Regions from separate parts of the Embleya sp. NPDC055664 genome, predicted to be linked through region 2. Evidence: riboswitches for the same ligand, from Rfam matches in the RefSeq annotation. Region 2 holds a riboswitch; the other holds the start of a gene.

Region 1 (15,552 bases), on a different contig from region 2:
CGCAATGCCCGCCGCCCCGCTCGCCCCACCGCTTCGTGCCCTCTCCGCCGTCCTGATCGCCCTCGTCGCCCTCGTCGCGCTCGTCCTCCTCCCGGCCACCCCCGCCCGAGCCGCCGACGAGTTCACCTGGGGCGTGCAACCAGCAGGCAGCCGGGACCACTTCGTGCTCACCGCCGCCCCGGGCCAGACCCTGGTCGACGTGGTCGGCGTGTCCAACTTCGGCGCCGAGCCGCTGACCCTGCGGGTCTACGCCACCGACGCGGTGCTCGCCGTGGACGGCGGGATGACCCTGCTGACCGGCGCCGAGCAGCCCCGGGACGTCGGCTCGTGGATCGGTTTCGACGCCGAGTCGTACACGATCGCGCCGGGCAAGCGCGCGGACATCCCCTTCCGGCTGACCGTCCCGGTGGGCGCCACGCCCGGCGATCACACCGGCGCCATCGTCGCCTCGATCAAGGCCGCCGCGACCGGGCCCGGCGAGCAGCGGTTCGACGTGGACCGGCGGGTCGGCGCCCGGGTGTACCTGCGCGTGGACGGTCCCGCGCTGCCGGGGCTGGCGATCGAGGACCTGCGACTGTCCTACGACAACCCGCTCGCGATGTTCGGCGGCGCCGAGGCGGTGGTGCGCTACCGGGTCCGCAACACCGGCAACGTACGGACCACCGCCCGGGCGCAGACCACGATCTCCGGCCTCGGCGGCCGGCGACTCGGCGGCCCCAAGCACACCACGCTGCCCGAGTTGTTGCCCGGGGCCACGCACGAGGTGGTCCAGCGCTTCGCCGGCGTCGTCCCGGCCGGGCGCCTCACCGCCGACGTGAAGGTGACGGGTGATCCGGCGACCGCGGCCGGCAAGTCGACCGCCATATGGGCGCCGCCGTGGTTGCTCCTCGGCGCGATCGTGCTGCTGCTCGGCGCGCTGATCGGCCGGATCGTTCGGGTCGTCCGGCGCCGCGGACGCGCCGCCGCCGAGGCCGGCAACCCCGCCGACACCCGCACCGAAGCCACCGCCGACCCGACCGGCTGACGACCCGCCATCGCGTTGCCCGAAATCCCTTCAGGAGCCGCCATGTTCACCCCGCACACTCCGCCCGCTCGGCGCATGCTCACCGCAGCCGCCGCCGTCGGCCTGACCGCCGCCGGCATCCTGGCCGCGCCGGCCGTCGGCGCGGCCCCGTCGACCTCGACGCCATCGACCACCACCCCGTCGGCCGCCCCCACCGCGACCGTCTCGCGCGGCGCCGAACTGGCCCCGGGCGGCGACGAGATCACCGTGACCGCTCGCGGCTTCGCCCCCGGCGCGAAGGTCACCGTCGCGCTGTACGGCGGCGACACCGTCGACTCCAAGGCCAGCCGCGTGCTCACCGCCGACGGCAACGGCTTCGTCGCGACCCCGCTCGTGGTCGGCACCGGATTCGCCCCGGACGCCCCGGCGTTCGAGGTCCGGGTCGGGGCCGAGGGCGGGGCCACCGCGAGGGTCGGGCTGACTTTCGCCGCGCCCGCGCCGACCGCCGCGGCACCCCGATCGTTGCGCGCGGCCACGGCGGCACAGGCCGCACCGGCCGCGGCCCCTCGGGCCGCCGGTGGGGTGAAGCTGACCGTGACTCCGAGCACCGGCCTGGACCCGGCGGGCGCCTCGATCACCGTCAAGGGCTCCGGCTACGCGGCCGGCAGCGGTAACGGGATCTACGTGGTGTTCGGCCCGAAGGAGGCCGACTGGACCACCAACGCGGGCAACTACGGCGCCTCGAAGTGGATCAAGGCATACGGCGCGGACGGGGTCGACCCGGACGGCACGTTCTCGGTCACGCTCACCGACGTCAAGGCCGCGTACAAGAACGGCGCGGGCAAGGACGTCGACTGCCTCAAGACCGCGTGCTACGTGCTGACCATGGCCGCGCACGGCTCCCCCGACCGCAGCCAGGACGCCTTCGTGAAGGTCGCCTTCAAGGACGGCTCGACCACGACCGCCGGGACGAGCGCGGGCACCACCGGCGCAGGCACCACCGGTTCGGCGAGCATGGGCAGCACGTCGGCCGGCACCTCGGGCGGAGCCGGCGGGGCCGCGGGATCCACCGGCGGCTCGGGCGGCACGTCCGGTGGCGGCAACCTGGCGCTCACCGGCCCGGCCGGCCTCGCCGCCGCGGGCACCGTCGGCGCGGCCCTGGTCGCCGCCGGCACGGTCGCGGTGGTGACCGCGCGCCGACGCCGCGCCGCCGCGCCGACCGCGGCCTGAGCATCGAACCCCGAGCACCGAGCCCACCGCCATATGCCTGCCGAACCGCGCGGTTCGACAGGCATACGGCGGCCCGGTCACCCACCCGGTCAGACGTCCAACGCGTCCAGTTGCTCCAAGAACCACTGCTGCGGGTTGAGCGCCACCGCCGCCGCGGCCAGCCGCTTGGTGCGCTGGAGCCGGTCGGTGGTGTCCATCGTCAGCGCCTCGTGCAGCGCCTCGGTGGTCTGCGAGACATCGAACGGGTTGACCACGATCGCGTCCTCGCCCAACTCCTCGCACGCGCCCGCCTCGCGCGAGAGCACCAGCGCGCAACCCCCGTGTCCCTCGTCCAGGAGGGAGACCACCGGCACCTCCTTGGCGACCAGGTTCATCCCGTCCCGGATCGGATTCACCAGCGCGACGTCGGCCAGCCGATACGCCGCGAGCGAGCGCGGGAAGTCGTCGTTGACGTGCAGGATCAGCGGCTGCCAGTCGTCGGTGCCGAACTCGTCGTCGATCTCCTTGGCCACCCGCTGCACCGCGGCGGTGTACTCGCGGTACTCCGGCAGGTCGTGCCGCGACGGATAGGCGAACGCCACGTGCACCACCCGGCCGAGCCATTCCGGTCGGGTGCGCAGCAGTTCGCGGTAGGCCAGCAGGCCCCGGACGATGTTCTTGGACAACTCCGTACGGTCCACCCGGACGATCACCCGACGGTCGCCGACCGCCTCGCGCAGCCCGGCGAGGCGGGTGTCCACGTCGGCCCGGGACGCGCGCTCGCGCAGGAACTCGGCGTCGGCGCCCAGCGCGTGTACGCCGATCTCGGTCACGTGGCCCGCGTGCTTGACGGTCATCGCGTCCCGGTCCACCTCGGCGCCCAGCACGTCGGCGCAGCAGTCCAGGAACGCCAGCGCCCAGCGCCGGGAATGGAATCCGGCGTGGTCCGCGCCGAGCACCCCTTCGAGCACGTAGCGGGCGATGTCGTCGGGCAGCAGCCGGAAGTAGTCCGGCGGCGCCCAGGGGGTGTGTGCGAAGTGGCCGATCCGCAGGTCGGGACGCAGTCGGCGGAGCAGTACCGGCACCAGGGTCAGGTGGTAGTCCTGTACGACCACCTTCGCGCCCTCGGCCGCCTCCTCCGCCAGGGCCTCGGCGAACGCCTGGTTGTACGCCTCGTAGGAGGCCCACTCCTTGCGGAAGCGCGCGTCGAAGACCGGCTTGGAGGGGGTGTCGTAGAGCAGGTGGTGGACGAACCACAGGGTCGAGTTCGCTATGGCGTTGTACGCCCGCGCGAAGGTGCCGGGGTCGATGTCGAGCATCCGCACGGCCAGCCCGCCGGTGTCGTGACCGGCGAGATCCAGCCGGCCCGAGGGCGCGGCGCGGGTCGCGGTGCGGTCGGGCTCGCCGAGCGCGGAGCAGACCCACACGGCGCCGGTGCCCTGCCCGGCGGTGGACAGGCCGGACACCAGTCCGCCGCCGCCGCGCCGCACCGTGAGCGTGCCGTCGTCCTCCAGGGAGAAGGAGACGGGACCGCGGTTGGAGGCGACCAGCACCCCGGCGGGAGAGGGGGTGGCGGGAGGGGGAGCACTCATGCCCCGACCCTAGCCACGCATCCCGGTGCGCAAACCCGGGCCGACCGTGCCCTCGGTTCGAACGGTGTGGCGAGTATCACGCCCATCGACCACTACCACACGTAGTCGGATTGTGCCTCTCGGGCATCGGCGGACCCCGGGCCACCGAGGCGGAAACCTGGGCCGAATGCCGGGGAAACCCGGGCCGAACGCCGGGAAAACCCCCGGGCCGGGGGTCAGCGCCCGACCAGGCGGGTTCGTGCCCGGTACTCGGGCACCGTGGCCATCGGCGGTCGCTCCCGGGCGGCGATGTCGTGGGTGCGTACGCGAAAGCCCGCCTCGTCCCGTTCGAACTGGGTCAGCACGGTGTTCGGCGCGGCCGGGTGCGCGCCGGCGGGGCCGCGGCGCAGTCGGCGCTCGACGGCCTGGAGTATCTCCGCCGCCATCCGCCCCAGGCCCGCCTCGTCCTGGTGGTTGTGCCGCCGCACACCGACGTCCACCTGGGCCATCGCGTCCAGGCCGACCAGGCGCAGGGCGTCCACGAGCATCGCGGTCTCGATGCCGTAGCCGCACGGGAAGGGCAGTTGTTCGAGCAGTGTGCGGCGGGCCGCGTATTCGCCGCCGAGCGGCTGCACGAAGCCGGCCAGTTCGGGCCAGTGCAGGTTGAGCAGGGGGCGGGCGACCAATTCGGTGACCCGGCCGCCGCCGGCGGGCACGATCGTGTCGCCGATCTCCAGCGGCCGGTCGTACATGGCCTTGACCAGCTGGACCGAGGGGTCGGTGAGCAGCGGGCCGAGGATCCCGGTGACGAAGTCCGCCGAGAAGTCCTTCAGGTCGGCGTCCACGAACGCGACGATGTCGCCGTCGGTGACCAGGAGCGAGCGCCACAACACCTCGCCCTTGCCGCGCACGGCCGGGAGCGCGGGCAGGATGTCGTCGCGGTGCACCACCCGCGCGCCCGCGTCGGCGGCCACCCGCGCGGTGTCGTCCGTGGAGCCGGAGTCGACCACCACCAGCTCGTTCACCAGCGGTACCCGCTCGACCAGCTCGGTCCGGATCACCTTGACGATGTCGCCGACGGTCGCCGCCTCGTTCAACGCGGGCAGGACGACGCTGACCCGGGTGTCGCGTTTGGCGTCGAGAAGCCTGTCGACGGGCCAGTCGGCGGCGGCGGAGGACCGCCGTCGGAGCCAGTCGCCCACCTCGTGCGTCACGTTCGAAGATCCCCTGTCGTCGCCGGTGTTCCGGCCTCGGTCGTTCCACCCTTTATCGTCTCGCGAGGTGGACCGGATGATCGACGCGGCACCGGTTCGGTTACAGTCGTCGTCACCGGTTACGACGATCGCACGTCGGACCGGACAAACGCGGACCGGCCACCCGGCGAAGGGTGTGTCCACCGCCATAGCAGCTCATCCAGAGGGGCAGAGGGAACGGCCCGTTGAAGCCCCGGCAACCATCCGATCGTCATTCCTCGTGACGCGCTTTCGGCGCGAGCGAGCGGCCGACGAGTCGGACAGGTGCCAAGTCCGGCCCGTGGGACCCCACGGGTAAAGATGAGGACAGAAAGGCCCTCGCCATGGCGACACCCACCGCCACCCGCACCACCAGCGCCATCCCCACCTCCTTCGGTCCGGCCGTCGCGCTGTCGTGTCGCGAGTGCGGAGAGCGCACGGAGCTCGGCCCGAAGTACGCCTGCGAGTCCTGTTTCGGCCCCCTGGAGGTCGCCTACGAGTTCGGCACCGTGACGCGGGAGCGGATCGAGGCCGGGCCGCACAACATCTGGCGCTACGCGCCGCTGCTGCCGGTGTCCGCAGACGTCGCGTCCCGGCCCAGCCTGAACCCCGGCTTCACCAAGCTCGTGCGGGCCGAGAACCTGGGCCGCGAGCTGGGCGTGCGCAACCTGCACGTCAAGGACGACTCCGGGAACCCGACGCACTCCTTCAAGGACCGCGTGGTGGCGATCGCGGTCGAGGCCGCGCGCACCTTCGGCTTCACCACGCTGTCCTGCTCGTCCACCGGCAACCTGGCCGGCGCGGTGGGTGCCGCCGCCGCCCGGGTGGGTCTGCGCAGCTGTGTGTTCATCCCGTCCGACCTGGAGGCCGGCAAGGTCGTCACGGCGGCGGTCTACGGCGGCGAGCTGGTCGCCATCGAGGGGACCTACGACGAGGTCAACCGATTCTGTTCGGAGCTGATCGGCGACCCGGCCGGCGAGAGCTGGGGCTTCGTCAACGTCAACCTGCGGCCCTACTACGGCGAGGGTTCCAAGACGCTGGCCTACGAGATCGCGGAACAACTCGGCTGGAAACTGCCGGAGCAGATCGTCATTCCCATCGCGTCGGGGTCGCAGCTGACCAAGATCGACAAGGGCTTTCGCGAGTTGATCGCGCTGGGTCTGGTCGAGGACGCGCCGTACAAGATCTTCGGCGCCCAGGCGACGGGGTGCTCCCCGGTGGCCGCCGCGTGGAAGGCCGGGCACGACGTGATCCGCCCGGTGCGGCCGGACACGATCGCCAAGTCGCTCGCGATCGGCAACCCCGCCGACGGCCCCTACGTGCTCGACGTGTGCAAGCGCACGGGCGGCGCGGTGGAGGACGTGAACGACGTCGAGGTGGTCGAAGCGATGAAACTGCTCGCGCGTACCGAGGGCATCTTCGGAGAGACCGCGGGCGGGGTCACCGTGGGCTGCCTGCGCAAGCTGCTCGAGTCCGGCGCGCTGGACCCGGACGCCGAGACGGTCGTGCTCAACACGGGCGACGGCCTCAAGACGTTGGACGCGGTCACGCCGACGACCGGACCCACCGCGACCATTCGACCCACCCTGGACTCCTTCCGAAAGGCCGGCCTCGCATGAGCGTCTCCGTTCGCATCCCGACCATCCTGCGCACCTACACGGGCGGGGCGGCGGAGGTGTCCGCCGAGGGCACCACGCTCGCCGAGGTCCTGGACTCGCTGGAAAAGGACCACACCGGAATTCGCGCGCGCATCCTCGACGACGAGGGCAAGCTGCGTCGCTTTGTGAATCTGTACGTGGAGGACGAGGACGTGCGCTTCGCCGACGGGCTCGCCACGGCGATCCCCGACAAGGGCACCGTTTCGATCATCCCGGCGGTCGCCGGGGGTTGCTGACGCGATAGGCCGAGCGTCCCGATCTTCCTCGATCGGGCACGAAACGGAACCGGGAAATCCGCCGCGCGAGCACCGCGCGGCGGATTTCTTCGTTCCTGCCGAAGGTTGTGCGTAACCCGGGTTTAACCGGCTCCATTTCCCGTCTTTGGCGGCGGCGCGTCGGTAAACCCGTGGTCGGGATCACATCCGATATGTGCGGAAAGTCGTTTTCCTGGTGGATTGAAATACGGCTTTTTCTAAGACTCGCGAAGAATGCGAGCTTTATTCGCTCGGGAATTCTCGTCCGATTGACCTGTTGCTCCGGGCATCCGTCCGGATACATTCAGCCGCGGTCGTAGCAGAGGGCCGGGTCCTTCTGGATACGAACCCGGAGCTGCGGCGTGCAGTATCCGTGAAAGGGCCAGTAACAGGGGAGTTAGGAATGGCTCAGGGCGCCGTCAAGTGGTTCAACGCGGAGAAGGGGTACGGCTTCATCGCGGTCGACGGTGGGGCGGACGTTTTCGTCCACTACAGCGCGATCCAGATGGACGGGTACCGGACGCTCGAGGAGGGGCAGCGAGTCGAGTTCGAGATCTCGCAGGGGCAGAAGGGGCCGCAGGCCGACATGGTCCGCGTCACCGCCTGAACCGGGAGCCATGCGCTCCTCTGCTCCTCTGCTTGAAACGGTCCACACCACGGACTGCACGACACATCGCGGCACATAACGCGCCCGATCCTGTCGGATCCATGACCGGGGCCCGGCCTTCCCGCCAAGCGGGGGCCGGGCCCCGGTCGTTGTCCCCCGGCCCCGACGTGCGGGCGGCGGCGGGGCGCGGGTGCGGCGGTACACGCGAATCCGCTCCGGCGGGAGGCGGCCCACCAGAGCGATGCGGACGACGCGGCCGAGCCCGCCACCCGCCCCCGCACAACCACAGGCACGGCACCCGAACTCGGCATGGCCACAGACGACCCGGCGGCACGATCGGACCCGACGTGAGCCGGGGCGGCGCGACGCCCGAACCCGATGTAGGCCCAGGGGCGGCACATCCGAACCCGTCCCGGCCGTGCGGGCAACGCCGGGGTCCGAACCACGCGACCACGCAACCACCGCAGGCCCGGCAGCCTGGATTCCCGTTCCGGGGCCGCTCCGGACGTGCCGGGGCGGGCGGGCCCGGCCGGGGGCCGTGCAGGCGGGCGGGGGCGCACACGTACCCGTGTCGGGCGGCCGAGGCCGAGCCCCGCGGCATGTGGACGGGCTGCGCCCTCGGGGCCCGGGTGGGGGGTTGGGGTGGTGTGTGACACGCGCGGGTGTGGGCCGAGGGGCCCGGACCCGCTCGTTGCGCTTGCACTCGGCATGGTCGAGTGCTAATCATTGGCGTTAGCACTCTGGATGTGAGAGTGACAGAAACGGACCGGGCCGGTGAGGCTCGGCACCCGTGAGGGAGGGATCCTCGCGGTGGTCGGGTCGTCCGTCGCGGGCACCTGTGCGGTCCGGCACTCACCCCCGTTCTGGGAGGACTTCACCACATGGCCAAGATCATCGCGTTCAACGAGGAAGCGCGCCGCGGCCTCGAGCGCGGGATGAACCAGCTCGCCGACGCCGTCAAGGTCACGCTGGGCCCCAAGGGCCGCAACGTCGTGCTCGAGAAGAAGTGGGGTGCGCCCACCATCACCAACGATGGTGTGAGCATCGCCAAGGAGATCGAGCTCGAGGACCCGTACGAGAAGATCGGTGCCGAGCTGGTCAAGGAGGTCGCCAAGAAGACGGACGACGTCGCCGGTGACGGTACGACGACCGCGACCGTCCTCGCCCAGGCGCTCGTCCGCGAGGGCCTGCGCAACGTGGCCGCCGGCGCGAACCCGATGGCCCTCAAGCGTGGCATCGAGAAGGCCGTCGAGGCCGTCTCCGAGCAGCTGCTCGCGCTCGCGAAGGACGTCGAGACGAAGGAGCAGATCGCCTCCACCGCCTCGATCTCCGCCGCTGACCCCCTGATCGGCGAGATGATCGCCGAGGCCATGGACAAGGTCGGCAAGGAAGGCGTCATCACCGTCGAGGAGAGCAACACCTTCGGTCTCGAGCTCGAGCTCACCGAGGGCATGCGCTTCGACAAGGGCTACATCTCGCCCTACTTCGCGACCGACATGGAGCGCATGGAGGCCGTCCTCGAAGACGCCTACGTGCTCATCGTCAACTCGAAGATCACCTCGGTGAAGGACCTCCTCCCGCTCCTCGAGAAGGTCATGCAGTCGGGCAAGCCGCTCATGATCATCTCCGAGGACGTCGAGGGCGAGGCCCTGGCCACGCTCGTCGTGAACAAGATCCGCGGCACCTTCAAGTCCGTCGCCGTCAAGGCTCCGGGCTTCGGCGACCGTCGCAAGGCCATGCTCGGCGACATCGCCATCCTCACCGGTGGCCAGGTCATCTCCGAGGAGGTCGGCCTCAAGCTCGACACCGCCGGTCTCGAACTCCTCGGCCGCGCCCGCAAGGTCGTCGTCACCAAGGACGAGACCACCATCGTCGACGGCGCCGGTGACTCGGACCAGGTCGCGGGTCGGGTCAACCAGATCCGCGCCGAGATCGAGAACTCCGACTCGGACTACGACCGCGAGAAGCTCCAGGAGCGCCTGGCGAAGCTCGCGGGCGGCGTGGCGGTCATCAAGGCCGGTGCCGCGACCGAGGTCGAGCTCAAGGAGCGCAAGCACCGCATCGAGGACGCGGTGCGCAACGCGAAGGCCGCCGTCGAGGAGGGCATCGTCGCCGGTGGTGGCGTGGCCCTGCTCCAGGCGTCCACCATCGCGTTCGACAAGCTCGACCTGGACGGCGACGAGGCCACCGGCGCGAACATCGTGCGCCTGGCCGTCGAGGCCCCGCTCAAGCAGATCGCGGTCAACGCCGGCCTCGAGGGCGGCGTGGTTGTGGAGAAGGTGCGCAACCTGACCCCGGGTCACGGCCTCAACGCCGCGACCGGCGACTACGTGGACCTCATCGCCGAGGGCATCATCGACCCGGCGAAGGTCACCCGTTCCGCGCTGCAGAACGCCGCGTCGATCGCCGCGCTGTTCCTGACCACCGAGGCCGTCATCGCCGACAAGCCGGAGAAGAACGCCGCTCCGGCCGGCGGCGGCGCCCCGGACATGGGCGGCATGGACTTCTGATCCGCTGAGGATCGGTAGTCCCGACCCACCCGGTCGGTAGCTCCACGCGAGAGGCGGTCCCCTTCGGGGGGCCGCCTCTTTCGCGTCCCTGCGGGTCCTTCCACCGCTGTTCGAAGCGTGTTCGCTCGTTCGAGTGGCACAGGCGACTTACCCTGAAATGGTCTCCGGGCGACCGTAGCGTCGTTCTTGTACGGCATGGATCGAGGTAGGCGAGGTGGACGAGATGACCGCACCCGTGATCGAGGTGAGCACCGCCTGGCGCGAAATCGTAACCATGTGGCAGGGATTGGACGTGCCCGAAGGCTGGCGCGCCGAGTTCGACGGAGAGAACATCACGATGTCGCCGCCACCCGCGCACCAGCATGAATTGATCGCGGACGACATCCATTGGCAGCTGCGCCGGGCCGCTCCCGCCGGATGCGGCGCGTTTCAGCATCTCGGTGTGGAGATCATGTCGGTGGGTCGCCTGTGTGTTCCCGACCTGGTGGTGATGGCCCGGGAAGACGTGGCCACGCCGACACCGGCGCATCGGATTCTTCTCGTCGCCGAGATCACTTCCCCGAGCAATGCGAGCATCGACCGCGTCGACAAGTTGCGGGCGTACGCACACGGACCGATTCCGCTGTACCTGCTCGTCGATCGGTGGGACAAGGACGGCCCGGCGGCAACGCTGTACTCCGAGCCCGACGGCAAGGTCTATCAGCGGGTGCAACGTGTCGATTTCGGCGGCTTGGTCGTCATCCCCGATCCCTTCGGGATCGAGTTGGACACCTCGGGCTTCCCGCCGCGGTGATATTCGCCGGCATCGCCGGTCGCTCGCTCGTAGGCTCGTGACGCGACTTCGGGAACTACGTGTTCCTTCTGTCATGGCGTACAAGCGCTTTTGGGGTGCTTGGGGTTCGAATCCCTATCCGGGACCCGTGACCTGCCCGAAGTCGCATGCCATCGCACCCGGGGAACTGCGTGTTCGTACAGTGCCGTTTCCCATGGGTTGGAAGCGGTCCCGGCTACGTACCGAGACCAACACCGGACCCGCGACCTGCCCCGGGTGCCCACGGGGGAGCCCATTTCGATGACCGAGACCGAGATCGTGCGCGCGCTCAGCGCCGACAACCCCGCCCGTGCCGAGGCCGCCGCCACCGTCGTGCGTTTCCTGGACGTCGCCGTGGCAGCGACCGGACGAGCCTCCTTCTACAACACCCGCGACGAGCAGCTCGCCCTCGAAGAGGACGCGCACCGCGCGATGGCCGCGCTGGACCGGCGGCTGTACGCGGGCCTGGTGTGCTCCCCCGGGGCCACCGACCGCAGCCGGCAGCTCGGCGTGTTGCACCTGCTCGGCACGCCCGCGCACGAGCACGACGGCGACGCCGTCCACGCCGCGGTCGCCGCGCTGACCGTGCCGCGCCGGCTCAAGCTGTTCGCCCTGCTGGCCGAGCGGCGGGTGAACAACGCGCGGGTGCGCCGACTGATCCTGCGCACCGTGCTCGGCTCCACCTCCCTGGAACTGTGGTCGGTGCGCTACCGGGACAAGCTGGCCGGCGCCCTGCGGCACGCGTGGGGTCTGCGGCTGAGCGGCATCCTGCGCGCGATCTTGACCAAGCGACTCGCCGGAGGCGAACTCGACCCGAAGGAACACCGCATCCTCGCCCGCGAGATCGACCGCTGGGCGGCCGACCGGGCCGATCCCGCCGCGGTGCGCGAGTGCGTCGCGTTCGTGCTCGGCGCCGAGGGGCCGTACACGCTGCCGCTCCCGGTCGCGTACCGGGCAGCCCGCACCGACCTGGACGCGGGCGCGGCGTTGCCGCTCGAAACCCTGGAGGGGCTGCGCGGCCGGTTCCACCCAAACGAGAAGCCGGCCCGCGTCCTGGAGCTGACCGCCGCCCGGCTCACCGTCGGACAGCGGCTGGCCGGACAGCGGCAGGCCGCTCGGGCGGGCGTGACGGTCGAGGTCGACCTCGACCGCTACGACGCGGTCCGGCTCTACCTGTACGCGTTCGCCGAGGGCATGACCGCCGAGGTCGCCGCCGCGCTCGACCGGCGCGCCGCGCGCACCGCGGCCGGACTCGACCTGGCCGGCCGCCGGATCGCCCTCGTCCTGGACGGTTCCGCCTCCATGCGCGGCGGCACCGACCAGCCGCTGCGGCCGATCGCCGCCGTGCTCGCCTTGCGCGACGCACTGCGGGCGGCGGCGAGCACCTGCCACGACGTGTGGGTCGGCGGCGTCCCGGACGGCCGGCTGGTCCACCCCGCCGGCCCGACCGCCGCCGCCGAGGCCTTGGTCGCCGCGCTGCGTACCGGCGCGGAGCTGATCGTGGTGGTCGGCGACGGCTACGAGAACGCGCCCGCCGGCCGGTTCGCCCAGGTGCTCGACGCGGCGCGCACCCTCGGCGTCGCGGTGCCGGTGGTCCAGCTCTCCCCCGTCCTGGCCGCCGAGGCGGGCGGCCTGCGCGGCTACGCGCCGGACCTGCCGCTTGCCCCCGTCCACCGTCCCGAAGCCCTCGAACTCGCCTGGTGCCGACTGATGTTGGCCGCCGACCCGACCGCCGCCATACCCGCGCTGCTGCGCCTGGCCCACCCGGAGGTGACCGCATGACCACCCTCGCCCACGACACGCTGCCGATCGGCGACCTGCTGGCCGACTGCACCCTCGGACGGGTGCAGAGCGTCGGTCGGATGCAGGTGCTGCCGCTGCTCGGCGACACCGTCGACGCGCCGACCGTCACCGTGCCCACCGATCTGTGGATCGGCACCAGTGGCTACGGCACGCTCACCTTCGTCAACCACAGCCCGCATGTCGCGCTGGTCCCGTGTCACCTCGCGGTGCTCGTCGAGCGCAGCGCGCAGGACCACGCGATGCCCCGGGCCGCGCTGGTCGAGCCCTCGAGCGAGCTGGCGTTCGACGCGGCGATGTGCGTGCAGCAGACCCAGTCCGGGCTGATCCCGGCGGGGCCGCAGCCGCTCGCCGTGTTGCCGCTCACGCTGCGCGCCGCCGCCTCGGCGAGTGCCGACACGGACGGGTACAGCCGGCTGTGGCCGGCCGTACAGCGGTTCAACGCCTCCGCCGGCCTCGCCGAGACCGGCAACCTGGTGCTGTTCACGAAGCACTACGCCCTCGAACTGGAGCGCTTCGTCGCCGAGTTCGAGTGCGTGCCGGATCAGGTCGGCGCGGTGGTGCTGCTCGACGGCGAGGTCGCCGGGATCGAGCGGGCGCCCTCGCGGGCGTACTGGTCGGCGATGTGGGCGCCGCTGATCCGGTTCTGCTACGGCGCGGAGGCAATCCGCCACGGTCTGCACGACCCGGCCGACCCACCGCCGAGTCGGACCGTACTGACCCTGCCCGGCGGCGACGGCGCGGCGGCCGGCGACCCGTACGACGTGCTCGCCGAGGCGCTGCGGGCCGCCGACGCCGAGGAGCAGCGGCGGGCCGAGGCGGCTCTGGGCGCCGGCGCCGACCAGGTGGTGACCACGACCCGGGAGGTCGTCCACGCCGGGGTCACCGTGGGTCGGGCCGAGGGCGAGGGCTGGGTCGGCGCGTACGCGGTGGGCGCCGACCGGCCGATCTACGCGTCCTTGACCGCGCGCTCGTTCGGCGGCTGAGTCGAGGTCAGCGCGCCGAGCGGGGCGATCACGGTGCCGGCCCGCTCGCAGACCCAGTGCGGGTCCTCGCCGAGTTCGGGTTCGAGGTAGAGCGGGTGGTCGTCGTGCAGCGGGCACGGCGGCCACACCCGGCCCTGCTCGGCCAGCGCCTCCTGCACGTCCTGGCCGATCAGGCCGGGCACGTAGGCGGCGCCGTCGGGCCACTGCTCGACCCACCACTTGCGCTCGACCAGGGCGTGCTCGACGACGGTCACCGTCTCGGGGGTCTCGGCGCCGTGCGTGCGCAGGTCGGCCAGGACCAGGGCGCGGGCGGTCAGCAGGGCGACGTCGGTGGGATCCTTGCTCATGTGCCCAGTGTGGGTGATCGCGGGGGGCCGGCGGGCGCCCGACCGCGGCGGAGCCGAATGTGTACGAGAATCGAGCCCGTGGCTCTTCTCATCGATCCCCCGGCCTGGCCCGGACGCGGGCGGCTGTGGTCGCACCTGGTCAGTGACGTCTCGCATGCCGAGTTGCACGAGTTCGCGCGCGAACTCGGTGCACCGGAACGCGCGTTCGACCGGGACCACTACGACGTGCCGGCCGATCTGTACGCCCGCGCGCTGGAGCGGGGAGCCGAGCCGGTCTCCAGCCGGGAGCTGGTGGTCCGGCTGACCAGGGCGGGGTTGCGCCGGCGCAAGCGGTACAGCCCGCGCTGACCCCGGCCGGGCGCGCCGCGGGGCCCGGGCGCCGAGCCGGGGCTCGGATCGGGATCCGGCGGACCGGGTTCAGGACTGTTGGCGCGGGATGCTGCCTTCCAGACGCTCCAGTTCGGCGCGCATGTTGAAGCGGGCCGCCTCCTCGTAGCGCGCCGCGCCCAGGCGGGTGTGGAACAGCCGGGGCAGCGACATCAGGTCGCGCAGTACGGCGGCCCGGGCGGCGCGGAACGCCTCGTCCGGGACGAACGCGTACTCCTCGCGCACCGCCGCGGTGTACGCCTCGTAGCGCTCCCGGTCGGCGGCCAGGATGGCCAGGTCGGCGTCGCACAACACGTGGGCGTTGTGGTCGTGCTCGCCGGGCGCGTGCTCGGCGGTCACCCGGACCAGGCGCGCCGTCTCGGCCACCAGGGCCGGCGCCACGCCCGCCTCGCGCAGCCCGCGCTCGGCGAGGCGCGCGCTGCGCTCCTCGTTGTCCGCCCGGGCCGGGTCGTAGACCGCGTCGTGGAACCACGCGGCGAGCATGACCGCGTCGGCGTCGTCGGCCTCGTAGGCCAGTTCGCCGATCAGGTCGAGCACGGTGCGCAGATGGTCGGTGTCGTGATAGCGGCGGTGCGGCTCGGCATAGCGCGCCAGCAGGCTCTCGACGACGGCGCCGGCCTCGGCGTGCTCACCGACGAGCCGGGCCCACTGGTCCCGCAGCGTCACGGTCGCGGACTCCTGGATGCGTTCCACTTGGCCAGCATGGCAGAACGAGCGAGCGAAGCCGACCACCAACCGGTTCGACACACGCGGTTCACTCGGATTGTTGGGCGCTTTGCGCCTGCTCGCGAGGGGTCGGCCGGCCGGGGGCGTGGGCGCTGACGCGCCATGGGGGTGGCCGCGATGGGGGACCTGTGTGCCGGCGGGCGGCGGCCCGAGGGCTAAGGGGTTGTCAGGGGGGTGGGCAGGGGGGCTGCGTGTAGGACGATCAGGCCGGAGACCGCGCGGGTCAGTACCACGTAGAGACGGCGCAGGCCCTGGGCTTCGGCGGCGACGATTTCGGCCGGCTCGGTGACCGCTACGTGGTCGAACTCCAGGCCCTTGGCCAGCGATGCCGGGACCACGCTGATCCGGGCCGCGGCGAGATCGCCGTCCGTACCCAGGACCCGGTGTGCGACGTCGGTCGCCCGCAGGGCGGCGGCGACCTCGGGTACTCGCGCGTCCGCGCAGATCAGGC
Region 2 (15,552 bases):
ACTTCCACGTCTCCGACACCTACTTCGTGGTGGCGCACTTCCACTACGTGGTGTTCGGCACCGTGGTGTTCGCGATGTTCGCGGGCTTCCACTTCTGGTGGCCCAAGTTCACCGGCAAGATGCTCGACGAGCGGCTGGGCAAGATCACCTTCTGGACGCTGTTCATCGGCTTCCACACCACGTTCCTGGTGCAGCACTGGCTGGGTGCCGAGGGCATGGCCCGTCGGTACGCGGACTACCTGGACTCGGAAGGCTTCACCACGCTGAACACGATCTCGACCCTGGGCTCGTTCCTGCTGGGTCTGTCGATCCTGCCGTTCTTCTACAACATCTGGAAGACGCACAAGTACGGCAAGAAGATCACCGTGGACGACCCGTGGGGCTACGGCCGTTCGCTGGAGTGGGCGACCTCCTGCCCGCCGCCGCGGCACAACTTCACGAGCATTCCGCGGATCCGTTCCGAGGCGCCCGCCTTCGACCTCCACCACCCGGAGATCGCCGCGCTGGAGTACCTCACCGACGAGCGTTCCGAGGCATCGCCCGAGCTGGCGAAGGGAGCCGAGAAGTGAAGTTCAACGGTGTCCTGTTCGCCGTCCTGGCCGTGTTCCTGCTGCCCGTGACGATCGTCTACTGGGTGCTCTCCGAGGACCCGACCGGTACCACCGCGTTGTCGCTGACCTTCGGTCTCGCGCTGATGATCGGGTTCTACCTGATCTTCACCGCGCGGCGGATGGACCTGCTCGCGCAGGACAACGAAGAGGGCGAGATCGCCGACGACGCCGGCGAGTTGGGCTTCTTCGCCCCGCACAGCTGGCAGCCGCTGATGCTCGCGCTCGGTTCGGCGCTGCTGTTCCTGGGCGTCATCTTCGGGTGGTGGCTGGCGATGTTCGCCGCGCCGATCGTCGCGATCGGCGTCTTCGGCTGGGTCTTCGAGTTCTACCGGGGCGCCGACCAGCGCTACTAGGACCGCCGCCGCGGGCCACCGGTTCGCAACCAACGCAATACGGTTTCGCCACAAGGCCGATCATCCGAAAGGGTGGTCGGCCTTGTGTGATATCTACAAGGGACTCCCACACCCTCGAATGTCACCGATGTGTGACTGTTCGCCGGTTGTAGCAACCTCGACGGGGGGTCGATGCGTCAAATGGGCGCAAGGGAGTACCAGGACGAGGGAGGGACACGCGTGCCCCGGATACACGGAGCATCGCGCACGGGGGCAGCGGGCGGCGGCATACGCCTCTTCGCGGGACTCATGGTGGCGCCGCTCATATTCATCGCAGGCTGCTCGTCCGACGGCGGCAAGACCGAACCCGGCGGCTCCGGAGGTACTTCCGGCGGCACGGGGGGCGGAACGAACAAGAAGGTCGCGGCCGGTCCGGCGACCATCGCGATCACTCCCGCCGACGGCACCAAGAGCGTGGAGACCGACGGCGTCCTCAAGGTCGACGCGACCGGGGGCAAGCTCACGTCGGTGGTGGTGACCGACGCCAAGGGCAAGACCGTGGACGGGCAGATCAGCCCCGACGGCATCGGCTGGAAGCCGACCGCGCCGCTGGCCAACGGCGGGGCCTACACGGTGGCCGCCAAGGCCGCCAACGCGGACGGCGCCGAGGTCACCGCGCAGAGCAAGTTCAACACCAAGTCCGCCGACGACACCTTCGTGGCCGACTTCAACGTCGACCCCGACAGCACCTGGGGCGTCGGCGCCATCATCTCGCTGAAGTTCAACGCGCCGATCAAGGACAAGGCCGCGATCGAGCGCAACCTCAAGGTGGTCAGCGAGCCCGCGGTGCAGGGCTCGTGGTCCTGGCTCAAGGACCTCGACGGCAACGACCGGATCGACTACCGCCCGGAGAAGTACTGGGCGAGCGGTACGAAGGTCAACCTCAAGGCCAACCTGACCGGCGCCAAGGCGGCGCCGGGGGTCTACGGCAAGCAGACCAAGGACATCAAGTTCACCATCGGCCGCTCGCTGGTGGCGACCGCGGACCTGAAGTCCAAGCACATGTCGGTGAAGAAGGACGGCGCCGAGGTGGAGGACCTGCCGATCTCGGCCGGCGGGCCCAACTACCCGACCTGGGGCGGCACGATGGTCGTGCTCGACAAGGTCGACGGCATCACGATGGACTCCGAGACGGTCGGTCTCGGCGACGCCTACAACATGAAGAACGTGCGGCACGCGGTACACCTGACCGCGTCCGGGACGTACGCGCACGGCGCGCCGTGGAACGAGGGCAAGTTCGGGCGGCAGAACGACAGCCACGGCTGCATCGGGCTCAGCGCCTCCAACGCGAAGACCTTCTTCGACCTGGTCAACCAGGGTGACCCGGTGGAGGTCGTGAACAGCACCGACAAGACCGTCAAGGCCGGCAACGGGCTCGGCGGCTGGAACGTGGACTGGGCGACCTGGGTCAAGGGCAGCGCGCTCGGCGGCGCCGGTTCGACGGCGGCTCCCGCCGCTCCGGCCGCGTAGGGCGCGGGATCCGAGGAAGACGAGAACAGCGGACCGGGCCCGTGATCGGGCCCGACAGGGTAGGGCGAACCGCCCGATCGCGCGATCCGACCGGTGGTCGGAATCAGGCGATCGGGCGGTTTGTCTGATTATCCGAATGAATTGGGACCATCCCGGCCACTCTCGATGCGGCAACCGCGCGTGCTCCGCGCTCGCCCCGCACGGCTGGAGGTCTTGCATGATGCGGAATGGAGCTGTTCGCCCCCGGTGGCTCTGCGCGGCCCTCGTGTCGGCGATTCCCCTGGTGTTCGTCGCCGGCTGCGGGACCTGGGACAAGCACCGCGACGCCGACAAGCCCCGCCCCGACGCGGGCGTCGCCCAGGTGGCGGTGGACGTGCGGCCGGACCGACCCGCGCAGCCGGGCCGGCCGATCGTGGTCAGCGTGCGCGAGGGCCGGTTGTACGCGGTGAACCTGGTCGGCCCCGACGGCAGGGCGGTGCCCGGGGGCAACGCGCCCGGCGACGCGACCTGGTCCAACTCCGAGCCGCTGGGCTACGCCACCGAATACACGCTCACTGCGTCCGCGGTGGACGCCTTCGGGCACACCACGACGCGTACCGAGGACTTCACCACCATCGCCCGGGACGCCGAGTTGACGGTGGACACGGTGACGCCGGACGCCGACTCGACGGTGGGCGTCGGCATGCCGATCACCGTCACGTTCCACGGGCCGGTCACCGATCCCGCGCAGCGCGCCGAGGTGGAGCGGCACCTGGAGGTGTCCACTTCCGCGCCGGTCGAGGGCGCCTGGGGCTGGGTGGACGACAAGACGGTGCGCTATCGGCCCAGGGCGTACTGGCCGGTCGGCACGAAGGTGGCGGTGCTCACCAGCCTGCTCGGCGTCGACTTCGGGCACGGCGTGTACGGCGGTCCCGGCGGGCGGGTCGGCTTCGACATCGGCGATTCGGTGATCGCCACGGTGGACTCCGGGGCGCACACGATGACGGTCAGGCGCAACGGCACCGACCTCAAGACCGTCCCGGTGACCACCGGCAAGCCCGGCTTCACCACCCGCTCCGGCACCAAGGTCGTGCTCGGCAAGGCGCCGCACGTGCTGATGGACGGCACCACGGTCGGCATCTCGGCGGACAGCAGCGACGGCTACCGGCTCGACGTGGAGTGGGCCACCCGGGTGACCTGGAGCGGCGAGTTCGTGCACGCCGCGCCGTGGTCGGTGGGCTCGCAGGGCAGCGCCAACGTGAGCCACGGGTGTGTGGGGATGAGCACCGACAACGCCAAGTGGTTCTACGACCAGGTCAAGATCGGCGACGTGGTCACCGTGGTGAACACGGGCGATCCCAAGGCGATGGAGCCGATCGGCAACGGCTACGGCGAGTGGAACCTGGACTGGCCGGACTGGCTGGCCAGGAGCGTCGTGGGAGCGGGCACGACCCGGCCGCTGTGAGGGCGATGTCGGTGCCTGTGCCGCCAACCGTGACCTCCGGGGGCCGCGTCGGCCCGCGGGGCGGCCGGGAAGGGCCCTGTACGGCCGACTGCGGGGCGAACGACGAAGGGCCCCACCGGATTCCCCGGTGGGGCCCTTCGTCGTTCCTGCGCGTCCTACGGGTCGTGCCGATGTGGCGTCAGCAGCCCGGCCCCGGTCGCGTCAGTGGTGACCGTGTCCGCTGGTCAGCTCCTTGTACTCCTCCGCCGTCGGCTTCTCGATCGGCTCGGCGAAGTACCAGTGCGACATCCGCGACCGCAGCTTGTCCGAACGCTTGACCTTGCGGGCCACACCGTTCTCGTCCTCGGCCGCTTCCAACTCGTAGGGCTTCGGCTGCTCGTGCGCGGTCAGGGTGTGCCGCATACCCGGGTCCAGCGGCTCGTGGATCTCGATGAACTCGCCGTGCGGGAGCTTCTTGATCACACCGGTCTCGCGACCGTGCAGGACCTTGTCCCGGTCCCGGCGCTGCAGACCCTTGCAGATCCGCACCGTGGCCAGGTAGGCCAGCACCGGCGCGACGAAGAAGGCGACCCGGCCGATCCAGGTGATCGAGTTGATCGACATGTGGAAGTGCGTCGCGATGATGTCGTTGCCACCGCAGACCCACAACACGCCGTAGCAGGTGATCCAGGCGACACCCAGGCCGGTGCGCACGGGCATGTTGCGCGGGCGGTCCAGGAGGTGGTGCTCACGCTTGTCGCCGGTGATCCAGCCTTCGATCCACGGGTACATCGCCATGAACGTGAACAGCACACCGGGCAGGATCAGGGACGGGATCAGCACGTTGAAGCTGAACGTGTGGCCCCAGACGTTCCACTCCCAGTTCGGCATCAGGCGCAGGGATCCCTCGAGGAATCCGATGTACCAGTCGGGCTGGGAGCCCGCCGTGATCTGTCCCGGGTTGTATGGACCGTAGGACCAGATCGGGTTGATCTGCACCAGGCCGCCGAGCGCGGCGGTGATGCCGAACACGATGAAGAAGAAGCCACCGGCCTTGGCCGCGTAGACCGGCAGCAGCGGCAGGCCCACGACGTTCTTCTCGGTCTTGCCCGGGCCGGGGAACTGGGTGTGCTTCTGGTAGAAGACCAGGATCAGGTGGACGGTCACCAGACCGACCATGATCGCCGGGATCAGCAGCACGTGGATGGTGAACAGGCGCGGGACGATGTCCTCGCCCGGGAACTCCCCGCCGAACAGGAAGAACTGCACGTAGGTGCCGACCAGCGGGATCGCCAGGACGACGCCCTCGGCGATGCGCAGACCGGTACCGGAGAGCAGGTCGTCGGGCAGCGAGTAGCCGGTGAAGCCGTTGACCATGGCCAGCACGAGCAGCAGGAAGCCGAACAGCCAGTTTATTTCGCGCGGCTTGCGGAACGCCCCGGTGAAGAAGATCCGGAACATGTGCACGAACAGCGAGGACACGAAGATCAGCGCCGCCCAGTGGTGGATCTGACGCATCGCCAGACCACCGCGGATGTCGAAGCTGATGTCCAGCGTCGAGGCGTACGCCTGCGACATGTGGATGCCCTGCAGCGGCACGTAGGAGCCGTCGTAGACGACCTCCTGCATGCTCGGCTTGAAGAACAGCGTGAGGAACACGCCGGTCAGCAGCAGCACGATGAAGCTGTACAGCGCCACTTCACCGAGCATGAAGGACCAGTGGTCCGGAAAGACCTTGCGCAGGTTCTTCTTCGCCGCGCCGTAGATGCCCAGCCGGCTGTCCAGCGCGTCGGCCGCGCGAACGGCCGCGTTGTCCGGGATCGGGGTGCTCTTGTTGGCCCCACCCTTGGGTTGTTCGCTCGACATCAGCCACGCTCCCAGAAGCTCGCGCCGACCGGTTCGGCGAAGTCCTGCGACGCGGCGAGGTTACCCGCCTCGTTCACATGGATCTTCAACTGCGGCAGCGAGCGAGCGGCCGGGCCGAACACGACCTTGCCGTCGTCCGCCAGGTCGAAGGTGGACTGGTGGCACGGGCACAGCAGGTGGTGCGTCTGCTGCTCGTACAGGCCGATCGGGCAACCCACGTGGGTGCAGATCTTCGAGTACGCCACGATGCCCTCGTAGCCCCAGGCCAGTTCCTTCTTGGACTTGATGTCCTTCGGCTCCAACCGGACCAGCAGGACCGCGGACATGCCCGCCTTCTCCAGCCAGCCGTGCGAGAGCTCCTCCTTCTGACCGGCCGGGCCGTACTTCTCGACCAGACCCTCGGGAAGCGCCATGGTGAGCGAGCCCTTGACGATGTCGTCCGGCTTGATCGGCAGGCCGGTCGCCTCGTTGATCAGCTCCTTGCCCGGCTTCCACTCGGTGTGCCGGAGCTTGGTGCCGGGCAGCGGGCCGAGGTCGCGCAGCAGCACCACGCCGGACAGCGGCACCAGGGCCATCGCGCCGATCATCGTGCGCCGGATCAGCGGCCGACGGCCGATCACCGAGTCGGAGGCGCCCTGGGTGAACTCGCGGATCGCGTACTCGCGCGTCTCCGGGTCCGAGGTGAACTCGTGGCGCTCCTGAACGATCTCCTCGTCCGTCATCAGCGTGCGCGCCCAGTGGATCGCGCCCGCGCCGATGCAGAACAGCGCGATGCCGAGGGTGCCGCCGAGGGCGGCGTTCTGGGCGCCGATCTTCCCGAAGAAGAAGATGTCGATGATGCGGTCTTTGTCGATGCCGACGTACGACCAGATGAAGCCGATCGTGGCCAGCATCGAGATCACGAAGAGGAACGCGACCTGACGCTCGGCGCGATTGGCCGCCTTCTCGTCGATGTCGGTGCGGCGCGGCTCGTGGGCCGGCAGGCCGGGGTCGGCGAACGGGTCGCCTTCCGCCGGAACATGTGCCGAGGCGGGAACCTCGGGCAGGTGCTCTTCGGGCACTTCGGATTTGTCCTGGCTACTCATTTGGTCCTGGCCTTGGGGGTCCGGGCGGCAATCCAGATCGCACAGCCGATCAGCAGGCCGAGCGCGATGATCCAGCCGAAGAGGCCCTCGGAGACCGGGCCGAGGCGGCCGAGACCGAGACCGCCGGGGTTCGGCTCCTTGTGCGTCGTCTCACGCACGTAGGTGACGATGTCCTTCTTCTGCTGCTCGGGCATCGTGCTGTCCGGGAACGAAGGCATGTTCTGCGGGCCGGTGAGCATGGCCTCGTAGATGTGCTTCGGGTCCACGTTCTTCAGCGGCGGTGCGAACTTGCCCTGGGTCAGGGCGCCGCCCTCGCCGGAGAAGTTGTGGCACTGCGAGCAGTTCGTGCGGAACAGCTCGGCGCCGTTGACGATGTCGCCGTCGGGCGCGTACATGTTCGCCGTCGGGATCTTGGGCCCGGCGCCGAGGGAGGCCACGTACGCGGAGAGCTGCTCGATCTGCGCCGGGGTGTAGACCTCGGGCTTGCGCGGTGCCTGGGCACCGGGCTGCTGGAGGGGCATCCGGCCGGTCGACACCTGGAAGTCGACGGCGGCCGCGCCGACGCCGATCAGGGAGGGTCCGTCCGAGGAGCCCTGGGCGTCGAGCCCGTGGCAGGTCGAACATCCGCTCAGGTAGAGCTTCTTGCCCGCTTCGACCGCGATGGAGGCAGAGTCGTCGGCCTCCGCCTTCTTGGCGGGCGCGAACGCGGCGTACAGCCCCCCCGTGGCCGCGAGCGCAAAAATGAGTACGACGATCGCCGCCAAGGGGTGGCGTCGCCGCGCGGAGAGCTTTTTCACGGATAACCCCGGTCCAATGTCGTCTGCGTAGTGAGTGTCGGGACGTCTACCTGATGACGTAGATCGTGAAGAACAGACCGATCCAGACCACGTCGACGAAGTGCCAGTAGTACGAGACGACGATTGCGGCCGTGGCCTGCTCGTGCGTGAACCGTCGGGCCGCGTAGGTGCGTCCGAGGACCAACAGGAAGGCGATCAGACCGCCCGTCACGTGCATGCCGTGGAAGCCGGTGGTCAGGTAGAAGACCGAACCGTAAGCCGACGACGAAAGAGTCGTGCCCTCCTTGACCAGCTCCGTGTACTCCATCACCTGACCGCCGACGAAGACGGCGCCCATGATGAAGGTGATGATGAACCACATGCGGAGCTTCTTGACGTCACCGCGTTCGGCCGCGAAGACGCCGAGCTGACAGGTGAGCGAGGACAACACGAGGATCGTCGTGTTGCCCGTCGAGAACGGGATGTTCAGCTCACTGGCATGCTCGCGCCAGGCGTCCGAGCCGGTGACCGACCGGATCGTGAAATACATCGCGAACAAGGCCGCGAAGAACATCAGCTCCGACGCCAACCAGACGATCGTGCCGATGCTGACCAAGTTGGGACGGTTGAGTGTCCCGTGTGTCCCGTGTGAGGGGGGCCCGGTTTCTAGTGAAGTTGCTGTCGCCACGGCGGCCATTATTGCGGTCGCCGGATCTGCCCACACTTCGGGGGGTAACCCTCGTTGAACGTGTCGGGGTTAGGCTCTGGTTCCGTGAGTGGCTCTGCAGGCGATGCCGGGATGTTCCTGGCACACGCGACCCCCGGGAACGTCCCGCCCGAACTGACCCCCATTCGGCTCCTGACCGGGTGGGTGTTCGAGCCGATCCCGATCCTGGTCGCGATGTTGTTCGGCGGGCTCTATCTGTACGGGGTGCACAAGCTCAGGGCCCGCGGGGACGCGTGGTCGCGGTGGCGCACCTTCTCGTTCCTGGGATTGGGCCTCGGCACGTTCCTGATCGCGACCGAGTCGGCGCTGGCCGCCTACGACACCGTGTTGTTGAGCGTGCACATGGTGCAGCACATGGTGCTGGCGATGATCACGCCGATCTTCCTGGCGCTGGGCGCGCCGATCACCCTCGCGCTGCGCACCCTGCCGACCAAGTGGCGTAATCGGCTCAACGCCCTCCTGCACAGCAGATTCTCGAAGGTGGTCACCTTCCCGGCCTTCGCCGGCTTCGTCTTCGTGCTCAATCCGTTCGCGCTGTACTTCACGCCCTGGTACGAGCTGACGCTGCGCAACACCTTCATGCACGACATGAATCACGTGCACTTCGTGATCATCGGTTGCATGTGGTTCTGGCCACTGCTCGGGCTCGACCCGATGCCGCGCGCGAGCCATCCGATGCGGTTGCTCGCGGTCTTCGCGACGCTGCCGTTCCACGCCTGGCTGGGCATCGCGATCATGAGTTCGTCCACCGTGCTGGCCGGTGACTGGTACAACGACCTCGGTCGCGATTGGGGCGCGAGTCCGCTGTCCGATCAGGGCACCGCCGGCGGGATCCTGTGGGGCAGCGGCGACATCATCGGACTGCTCGTCTTCCTCGTGTTGTTCGTGCAGTGGGCCAAGGCGTCCGAACGCGAGGCGGTGCGCGAGGACCGGCGGCTCGATCGACTCGAACTGATCGAGGCCGGGCGCAAGGCCCGGGAGGAGCGGTTGGCGCGCGAGGCGGCGGCGGGCGGCGACGGCGCCGGGGGCGTCGGGGACGCCGGAAAATCCGTCGCGAAGAGCACTCTTGCGGGTGACTCTGCCCGAACGGCGGACGGCGATTCGGCCGTCCGGGTGGCCCCCGGGGCCGAGCCGAGGTCGGCGAGCGGGGCCGAGTAGCGTCGCGGCATGATCCTCGAACGGTTCCTCCGCCGGCGGCGTGCCGAGCCGGTGCCCGTGCTCGTCGACGACGGCACGCTGGTCGTGGTCGGCTCCTGCTTCGATCCGGCGCGGGCCGACTCGGCGGTGGTCGCGGAAATGCGGGCGGCCGGAGTGGCGGTGGAGACCGGTCCGTTCGTGATGCGGCACGTGGTGACCCTGCCGGACCACGACGCGGTCGCGGAGGCGACCCGGCTCCTGGCGGCGGACGGATGGGCGGTCACGGTCGTGGCGGCCGACGAGCGGCCGCTGCGGGTGCGGATCGCGCGGCAGCAGGTGCTCACCGGCCTCGAACCGGCCCGCGAGCGCACCCGGATGGCGGGGCTGGCGCAGCGGTTGGGCGGGGACGCCGAGGGCTACGAGGTGCTGGCGCGCGGGTGAGTCGGGCGGACCCGGGCGGTCGGGCCGGGATCGGAGCGTGACGAGCCCCACATTCCGGCGGGGAAAAGCGCTAACATCCGGGGCGGATCCAAGTTGTCGTCCCGTACCCGGACTCAGGCAGGTGGACATGACGCGCGGCGAGACCATGACCGTCCTTGTGTACAGCGACGACCGCAACACCCGTCGGAAGGTCACCCTCGCGCTCGGGCGCAGGCCCGCCGTCGACGTGCCGTTCGTGGAATACCTGGAGTGCGCCACCGAGCCCGCCGTGATCGAGGCGATGGACAAGGGCGGCGTGGACCTCGTGATCCTGGACGGGGAGACCGCCCCCGCCGGCGGCATGGGTGTGTGCCGGCAGCTCAAGGACGAGATCTACAACTGCCCGCCCGTACTCACCCTGGTCGGTCGCCCGCAGGACGCGTGGCTGGCCACCTGGTGCCGGGCCGACGCGGTGGTCGCGCATCCGCTGGACCCGCGCACGCTTGCCTCGGCGGCGGCCGACCTGATCCGCGGGCGGATCGCGGGACGCCAGCCGGCCTGACCGCATCGCGGATAACCGTCGGGTGTCGCCGGTCCCGGTCGGTACGCTGGCGCCGACTCATCCGATGACACTGCGGGAGCGGACCATGGGCGCCTCGGCCTCTACATACCAGAGCGGCGGCAACCCGGCGGCCCGTTCCTGGCGCGACATCCTGGCCTCGCTCATGCGGGGTGACGACCTGCCGGCGGATGCCACGGCGTGGGCGATGGACCACATCATGACGGGTGAGGCCACGCCGGTGCAGGTGGCCGGGTTCGTGATCGCGCTGCGGGCCAAGGGCGAGACCGTGGACGAGGTCTCGGGTCTGGTGCGGGCGATGTACGAGCACGCGTCGACCATCGAGGTACCCGGCCGCACGGTGGACATCGTCGGCACGGGCGGCGACCTCGCCCGCACGGTGAACATCTCGACCATGTCCGCGATCGTGGTTGCGGGCGCGGGCGAGACCGTGGTCAAGCACGGCAACCGGGCGGCGTCGTCCGCCAGCGGCGCGGCCGACGTGCTCGAAGCGCTCGGCGTGGTGCTGGATCTGACCCCGGAGCAGGTGGCCCGGACGGCCGGGGAGGCGGGCATCACGCTGTGCTTCGCGCAGCGCTTCCACCCGTCGTTGCGGCACGCCGCGCAGGCGCGGCGCGAGCTGGGGGTGCCGACCACGTTCAACTTCCTGGGCCCGCTGACCAATCCGGCGCGGGTCCGGCATCACGCGATCGGGGTCGCGGATCTGCGGATGGCGCCGATCGTGGCCGGTGTGCTGGCCGATCGTGGGGCCACCGCGCTGGTCTTTCGCGGTGACGACGGGTTGGACGAGTTGACCGTGACCACCACGTCCCAGGTGTGGATCGTGCGGGACGGCGACGTGCGCGAGGACCGGGTGGATCCGCGCGACCTGGGTATCGCGTTGAACGGGATCGAGTCGCTGCGCGGCGGCGACGCGATGTTCAACGCGGGGGTGGCCCGGAAGCTGCTCGCGGGGGAGAAGGGCGCGGTGCGCGACGCGGTGTTGTTGAACTCGGCGGCGGCGCTGGCCGCGCTCGGCCCGGGAGACGGATCGTTGACGCAGCAGTTGGCGGCCGGGATCGAGCGGGCGGCGGAGGCGATCGACTCGGGGGCGGCGCAGGCGGCGCTCGATCGATGGGTGGGCGTGACGCGGTCGTTCGCGCGAGGGTAGCCGGAGGCGGATGTGTACGCCGGGTGGGCCGAGGTGGGCCTGCCCGGCGTCGTCGCGTTCGGGCTCCGTCGGGGCGTGGGGGCGGTGTCCAGTATGTGGAACCGGTGGAGTGGTCGTTGCGCGCGGCGATTCCTGCGGTAATAATTCTGCGCAGGTCACGAGTGACAGTGGAAAGCCCCGGCTTGCTGTCCGGCAACCCTCGCTCCGCGGTGGGGTGCCCCGGGTGATGACACGGTCGGGCGTCGTCAGGCGTCCCGGCAAGCGCGGACCCCTGGTGTGGTGGCAGGCAATTGCCCCATGCGAACCGGGTCCTGTACCTGGGGAGCATGTGATGGCGTGAAATCTCTTTCTCGAAACGGGTTGATCGGCCCATTCCGTACGCGCTGAGTCGTCGCGCGTCGCTTTTCCGAGACCACATTTCATCCGGGGATCACTCCGCGCTGTTTTGATGTCGACTTCTCGACATTGCGTGGGGTCGGTTCTCGTCTGCCGAGGAGATTTGCCATGACCGCCGGTGCCGCTTCCGCCGCCTCCGTTGCCTTCGACGCCGATGTCGCCATTGCCGCCCCGCTGCCCGTGGTCGGGCGGGATGTGCTCGTTCCGCTGGTCACCGGGGGTGAGGTGGAGTACGCGGCGCTCGACTACGGGGCCAGCGCGCCGTGTCTGCAGCGGGTGTGGGACGACGTGGCCGGCTATCTGCCGTACTACGGCAGCGTGCATCGCGGTGCCGGCTACCTGTCGCAGTTGTCCACCGAGCTGTACGAGCAGAGCCGGGCCACGGTCGCGGAGTTCCTCGGGTTGCGGGGTGACGACACGCTGCTGTTCACCCGGGGCACCACCGATTCGCTGAACCTGCTCGCCTCGGTACTGCCGCGCGGCACCCGGGTGTTCGTGTTCGAGACCGAGCACCACGCGGCGCTGCTGCCGTGGCGTCGGCATGCCGGGGTGACCCAGTTGGCGGCGCCGTCCTCGCCGGAACAGGCGGTCGCGGCGCTGGAGGCCGCGCTCGAAGGCTCCGGCGACGGGCCTCGGCTGGTGTGTGTGACCGGTGCCTCGAACGTGACCGGCGAGTTGTTCCCGGTGGCGGAACTGGCCGAGGTGGCGCACCGGTTCGGGGCGCGGATCGTGCTGGACGCGGCGCAACTGGCGCCGCACCACCCGGTGTCGGTCGCGGACCTGGACGTGGACTGGGTCGCGCTGTCGGCGCACAAGCTGTACGCGCCGTTCGGCTCGGGGGTGTTGGCGGGGCGCGGGGACTGGCTGGACGCGGCGGAGCCGTACCTGGCGGGCGGCGGGGCGAGCAAGGCGGTCTCGCGCGACCACGTCGAGTGGCAGAGCGGCGCGGCCCGGCACGAGGCGGGGTCGCCGAACGTGATCGGCGCCTACGCGTTGGCGTCCGCGTGCCGGGCGATCACCGAGGCGGGGCCGGCGGCGCTGGTCGCGCGCGAGGAGGCGTTGTTGGCGCGGTTGCGGGCGCGGTTGGCGGAGATTCCCCAGGTGCGGACGCTGGAGCTGTTCGGGCCCGAGTCGGCGCGGGTGGGTGTGCTCTCGTTCGTGGTCGAAGGGTGGAACAGCTCGCGGTTCGCGGCGGTGTTGTCGGCGGAGTACGGGATCGGGGTGCGGGACGGGCTGTTCTGCGCGCACCCGCTGGTGCGGCACCTGTTGGGCGGGCGGGCCGATCAGCCGACCGAGTGTGGGTCGCCGGACGCGCCGGAGGGGCAGCAGAACCTCAACGCGATCCGGGTCAGCTTCGGTGTGGGGACGCCCGTCGAGCACCTGGACCGCTTTGCGGCGGCGGTTCGGGAAGTGGTGGAGCGGGGGGCGCGGTGGAGCTACACGGTGGATGGGGGCCGGTGCGTTCCTGATTCGGACCCGCGCGTGTTGCCTGCGGCGTGACGGGGGTGTGGGTCGGCGCGGGTCGCGTGCCTGGGCCTTGGACGGGGCGGGTCGTCCTCAAACGCCGGACGGGCTGATTGGGTCGCCTGCGGCGTTGGGTTGCGGCCTGTTTGTCCTCAGGCGCCGGAGGGGCTGATTGGGTTGCCTCCGGCGTTGGGCTGGGGCCTGTTTGTCCTCAGGCGCCGGACGGGCTGATTGGGTCGCCTGCGGAGTTGGGTTGCGGTGCGCTTGTCCTCAAGCGCCGGACGGGCTGGGTGGGGCTGGGTCGCTTCCTGGGCCGGCCTCCGGCCCGGGTGTCCTCAAGCGCCGGACGGGCTGATTGGGTTGCCTCCGGCGTTGGGTTGCGGCCCGTTTGTCCTCAAGCGCCGGACGGGCTGGGTGGGCCGGTTGCCTCTGGGGTCGGCTGCGGGTGGGGGGCTTGGGTGGCGCTTGTTTGGGTTTGGTTATTCGAGGCCGATCGCGAAGGCTGCTTCGAGGTCGTGTTGGGAGTAGGTGCGGAAGGCGATGTGGGTGGTGGTGGCCTCTACTCCCGGGACCTTGTTGAGGCGGCCGGGGATGACGTCGGCCAGGTCGTCGTGGGCGCGTACGCGCACCATGGCGATCAGGTCGAATTCACCGGTCACCGAGTAGACCTCGCTCACGCCCTCGATCGCGGCGATCGCCTCCGCGATTTCCGGGGTCTGGTCCACACGCGTCTTGACCTGCACGATCGCGGTGATCACGGGGTAGTCCTCCGGCTGTCGACGACAAGGTGCCCGAGCTTAGTCGGCGCGCCCGTCGGTGCGGGATCGCCGGCGCAACCATGTGTACTCGAATCCGGGTCACGGGTCACCCGATCGGAGTGGTTTGGCGCTCGCGGACGCCCGGTGTCGGGGGGCGGCCCAGGGCCAGGAGGTCGGCCAGTTCGTGGCGCCCGCTCGCGTGCATCCGGTCGATGAACGCGCGTAGCACGTGTGCCGTCGCGCGTGCGTCGGCCAGCGCTCGGTGGGTCGGGTCGGTGGGCGCCTCGAAGTAGCGCGCGAGGGTGCCCAATCGCAGGTTCGGCAGTGTCCCGGCGGGCAGCAGCGCACGGGCCAGGGCGAGGGTGTCGACAACCCGGAAGTCGGGCCAGGTGTGGTCGCACGCGATGCTCGCGGTACGCAGAAAGCCCACGTCGAACGGGGCGTTGTGGGCGACCAGGATGGCGTCCTCGGCGAAGTGGGTGAACGCCGGCAGCACCAGACGCAGCGGGGGCGCGTCGGCCACCAGATCGTCGGATATCCCGGTCAGGTCGGTGATGAACTCCGGGATCGGCACCCCGGGCGCGACCAGGGTCGCGAACTCGCCCAGGCGGTCCGCCCCACGCACCCGGACGGCGGCGATCTCGGTGATTCGGGCCTCCTGCGGATCCAGGCCCGTGGTCTCCAGATCGACGACCGTGAACACCTGCCGCTCCACCTCGTCACGAATCGCTCGGGATCCGGGCATGGTTCGCAACTCGTGGCCCGGGGCGATACTGTCCGGCGGGCGGGAACGCCGCGGCGGGTCGGCCGCCGGCAAGCCCTGACCCGCCGAACCTCGTGACCGGCAATCCCGGTGCGCGGTGCTGCTCATGTACCGGACGGTACGTTTCCGGCCCGACACGGCCGCGCCCAGGTACCTCTCGCAGCCCGGCATCATGGGGTGTACGCGGCCGATGGTGAACGGGTAAGGCTTCGCGGACCGAACCAGGAAAGGAACACGCATGTCGATCCAGGCCCCCACCGAGGACACCCGGTGGCGTTGCACACTGTGCGGCAACCTGACCCGGTTCGACGTGACGCGGACCACCAAGGCCGTGGAGTTCACCCACCTCGACCTGGCGGGCGCCCCGCGGGTCGAGGAGCGCGAGATCGTCTCGGACGAGATCGAGTCGGTGCGCTGCCGCTGGTGCAACGCGACCGATTCCGTCGAACTGGTGGCACGCCCCGACGCGACCTGATCGCCGCAACCGTCCGGGGACAATGGGACTGTGCATCGTTTCGGCATCGGGGCGGCCCG

What was found. A riboswitch is a leader RNA that binds a small molecule or an ion and turns the genes downstream of it on or off. The one in region 2 is predicted to bind S-adenosylmethionine.
Region 1: it holds a riboswitch for S-adenosylmethionine, as region 2 does, so the genes downstream of both, thrC (threonine synthase) here and ACWGR4_RS43525 (aminotransferase class V-fold PLP-dependent enzyme) in region 2, are expected to answer to the same signal.

Annotation. Positions count from the first base shown of each region.
Region 1 covers NZ_JBSHGZ010000005.1:347,836-363,387, reverse strand. Annotated here, with positions in the region: gene ACWGR4_RS11835 (hypothetical protein) at 5-1,024, shown strand; gene ACWGR4_RS11830 (hypothetical protein) at 1,067-2,233, shown strand; gene ACWGR4_RS11825 (alpha,alpha-trehalose-phosphate synthase (UDP-forming)) at 2,323-3,804, opposite strand; gene ACWGR4_RS11820 (glucosyl-3-phosphoglycerate synthase) at 4,020-4,997, opposite strand; SAM riboswitch class I at 5,190-5,343, shown strand; gene thrC (threonine synthase) at 5,360-6,634, shown strand; gene ACWGR4_RS11810 (MoaD/ThiS family protein) at 6,631-6,909, shown strand; gene ACWGR4_RS11805 (cold-shock protein) at 7,331-7,534, shown strand; gene groL (chaperonin GroEL) at 8,416-10,044, shown strand; gene ACWGR4_RS11795 (Uma2 family endonuclease) at 10,268-10,837, shown strand; gene ACWGR4_RS11790 (hypothetical protein) at 11,117-12,637, shown strand; gene ACWGR4_RS11785 (ARPP-1 family domain-containing protein) at 12,634-13,641, shown strand; gene ACWGR4_RS11780 (hypothetical protein) at 13,605-13,988, opposite strand; gene ACWGR4_RS11775 (DUF4031 domain-containing protein) at 14,067-14,336, shown strand; gene ACWGR4_RS11770 (HD domain-containing protein) at 14,406-15,068, opposite strand; gene ACWGR4_RS11765 (HelD family protein) at 15,257-15,552, opposite strand, start outside.
Region 2 covers NZ_JBSHGZ010000048.1:54,379-69,930, reverse strand. Annotated here, with positions in the region: gene ctaD (aa3-type cytochrome oxidase subunit I) at 1-569, shown strand, start outside; gene ACWGR4_RS43580 (cytochrome c oxidase subunit 4) at 566-964, shown strand; gene ACWGR4_RS43575 (Ig-like domain-containing protein) at 1,184-2,473, shown strand; gene ACWGR4_RS43570 (Ig-like domain-containing protein) at 2,739-3,917, shown strand; gene qcrB (cytochrome bc1 complex cytochrome b subunit) at 4,119-5,762, opposite strand; gene qcrA (cytochrome bc1 complex Rieske iron-sulfur subunit) at 5,762-6,847, opposite strand; gene qcrC (cytochrome bc1 complex diheme cytochrome c subunit) at 6,844-7,644, opposite strand; gene ctaE (aa3-type cytochrome oxidase subunit III) at 7,691-8,320, opposite strand; gene ACWGR4_RS43545 (cytochrome c oxidase assembly protein) at 8,396-9,508, shown strand; gene ACWGR4_RS43540 (ribonuclease E inhibitor RraB) at 9,518-9,928, shown strand; gene ACWGR4_RS43535 (response regulator) at 10,056-10,469, shown strand; gene trpD (anthranilate phosphoribosyltransferase) at 10,555-11,637, shown strand; SAM riboswitch class IV at 11,791-11,907, shown strand; gene ACWGR4_RS43525 (aminotransferase class V-fold PLP-dependent enzyme) at 12,142-13,533, shown strand; gene ACWGR4_RS43520 (Lrp/AsnC ligand binding domain-containing protein) at 13,977-14,255, opposite strand; gene ACWGR4_RS43515 (exonuclease domain-containing protein) at 14,362-15,000, opposite strand; gene ACWGR4_RS43510 (hypothetical protein) at 15,257-15,493, shown strand.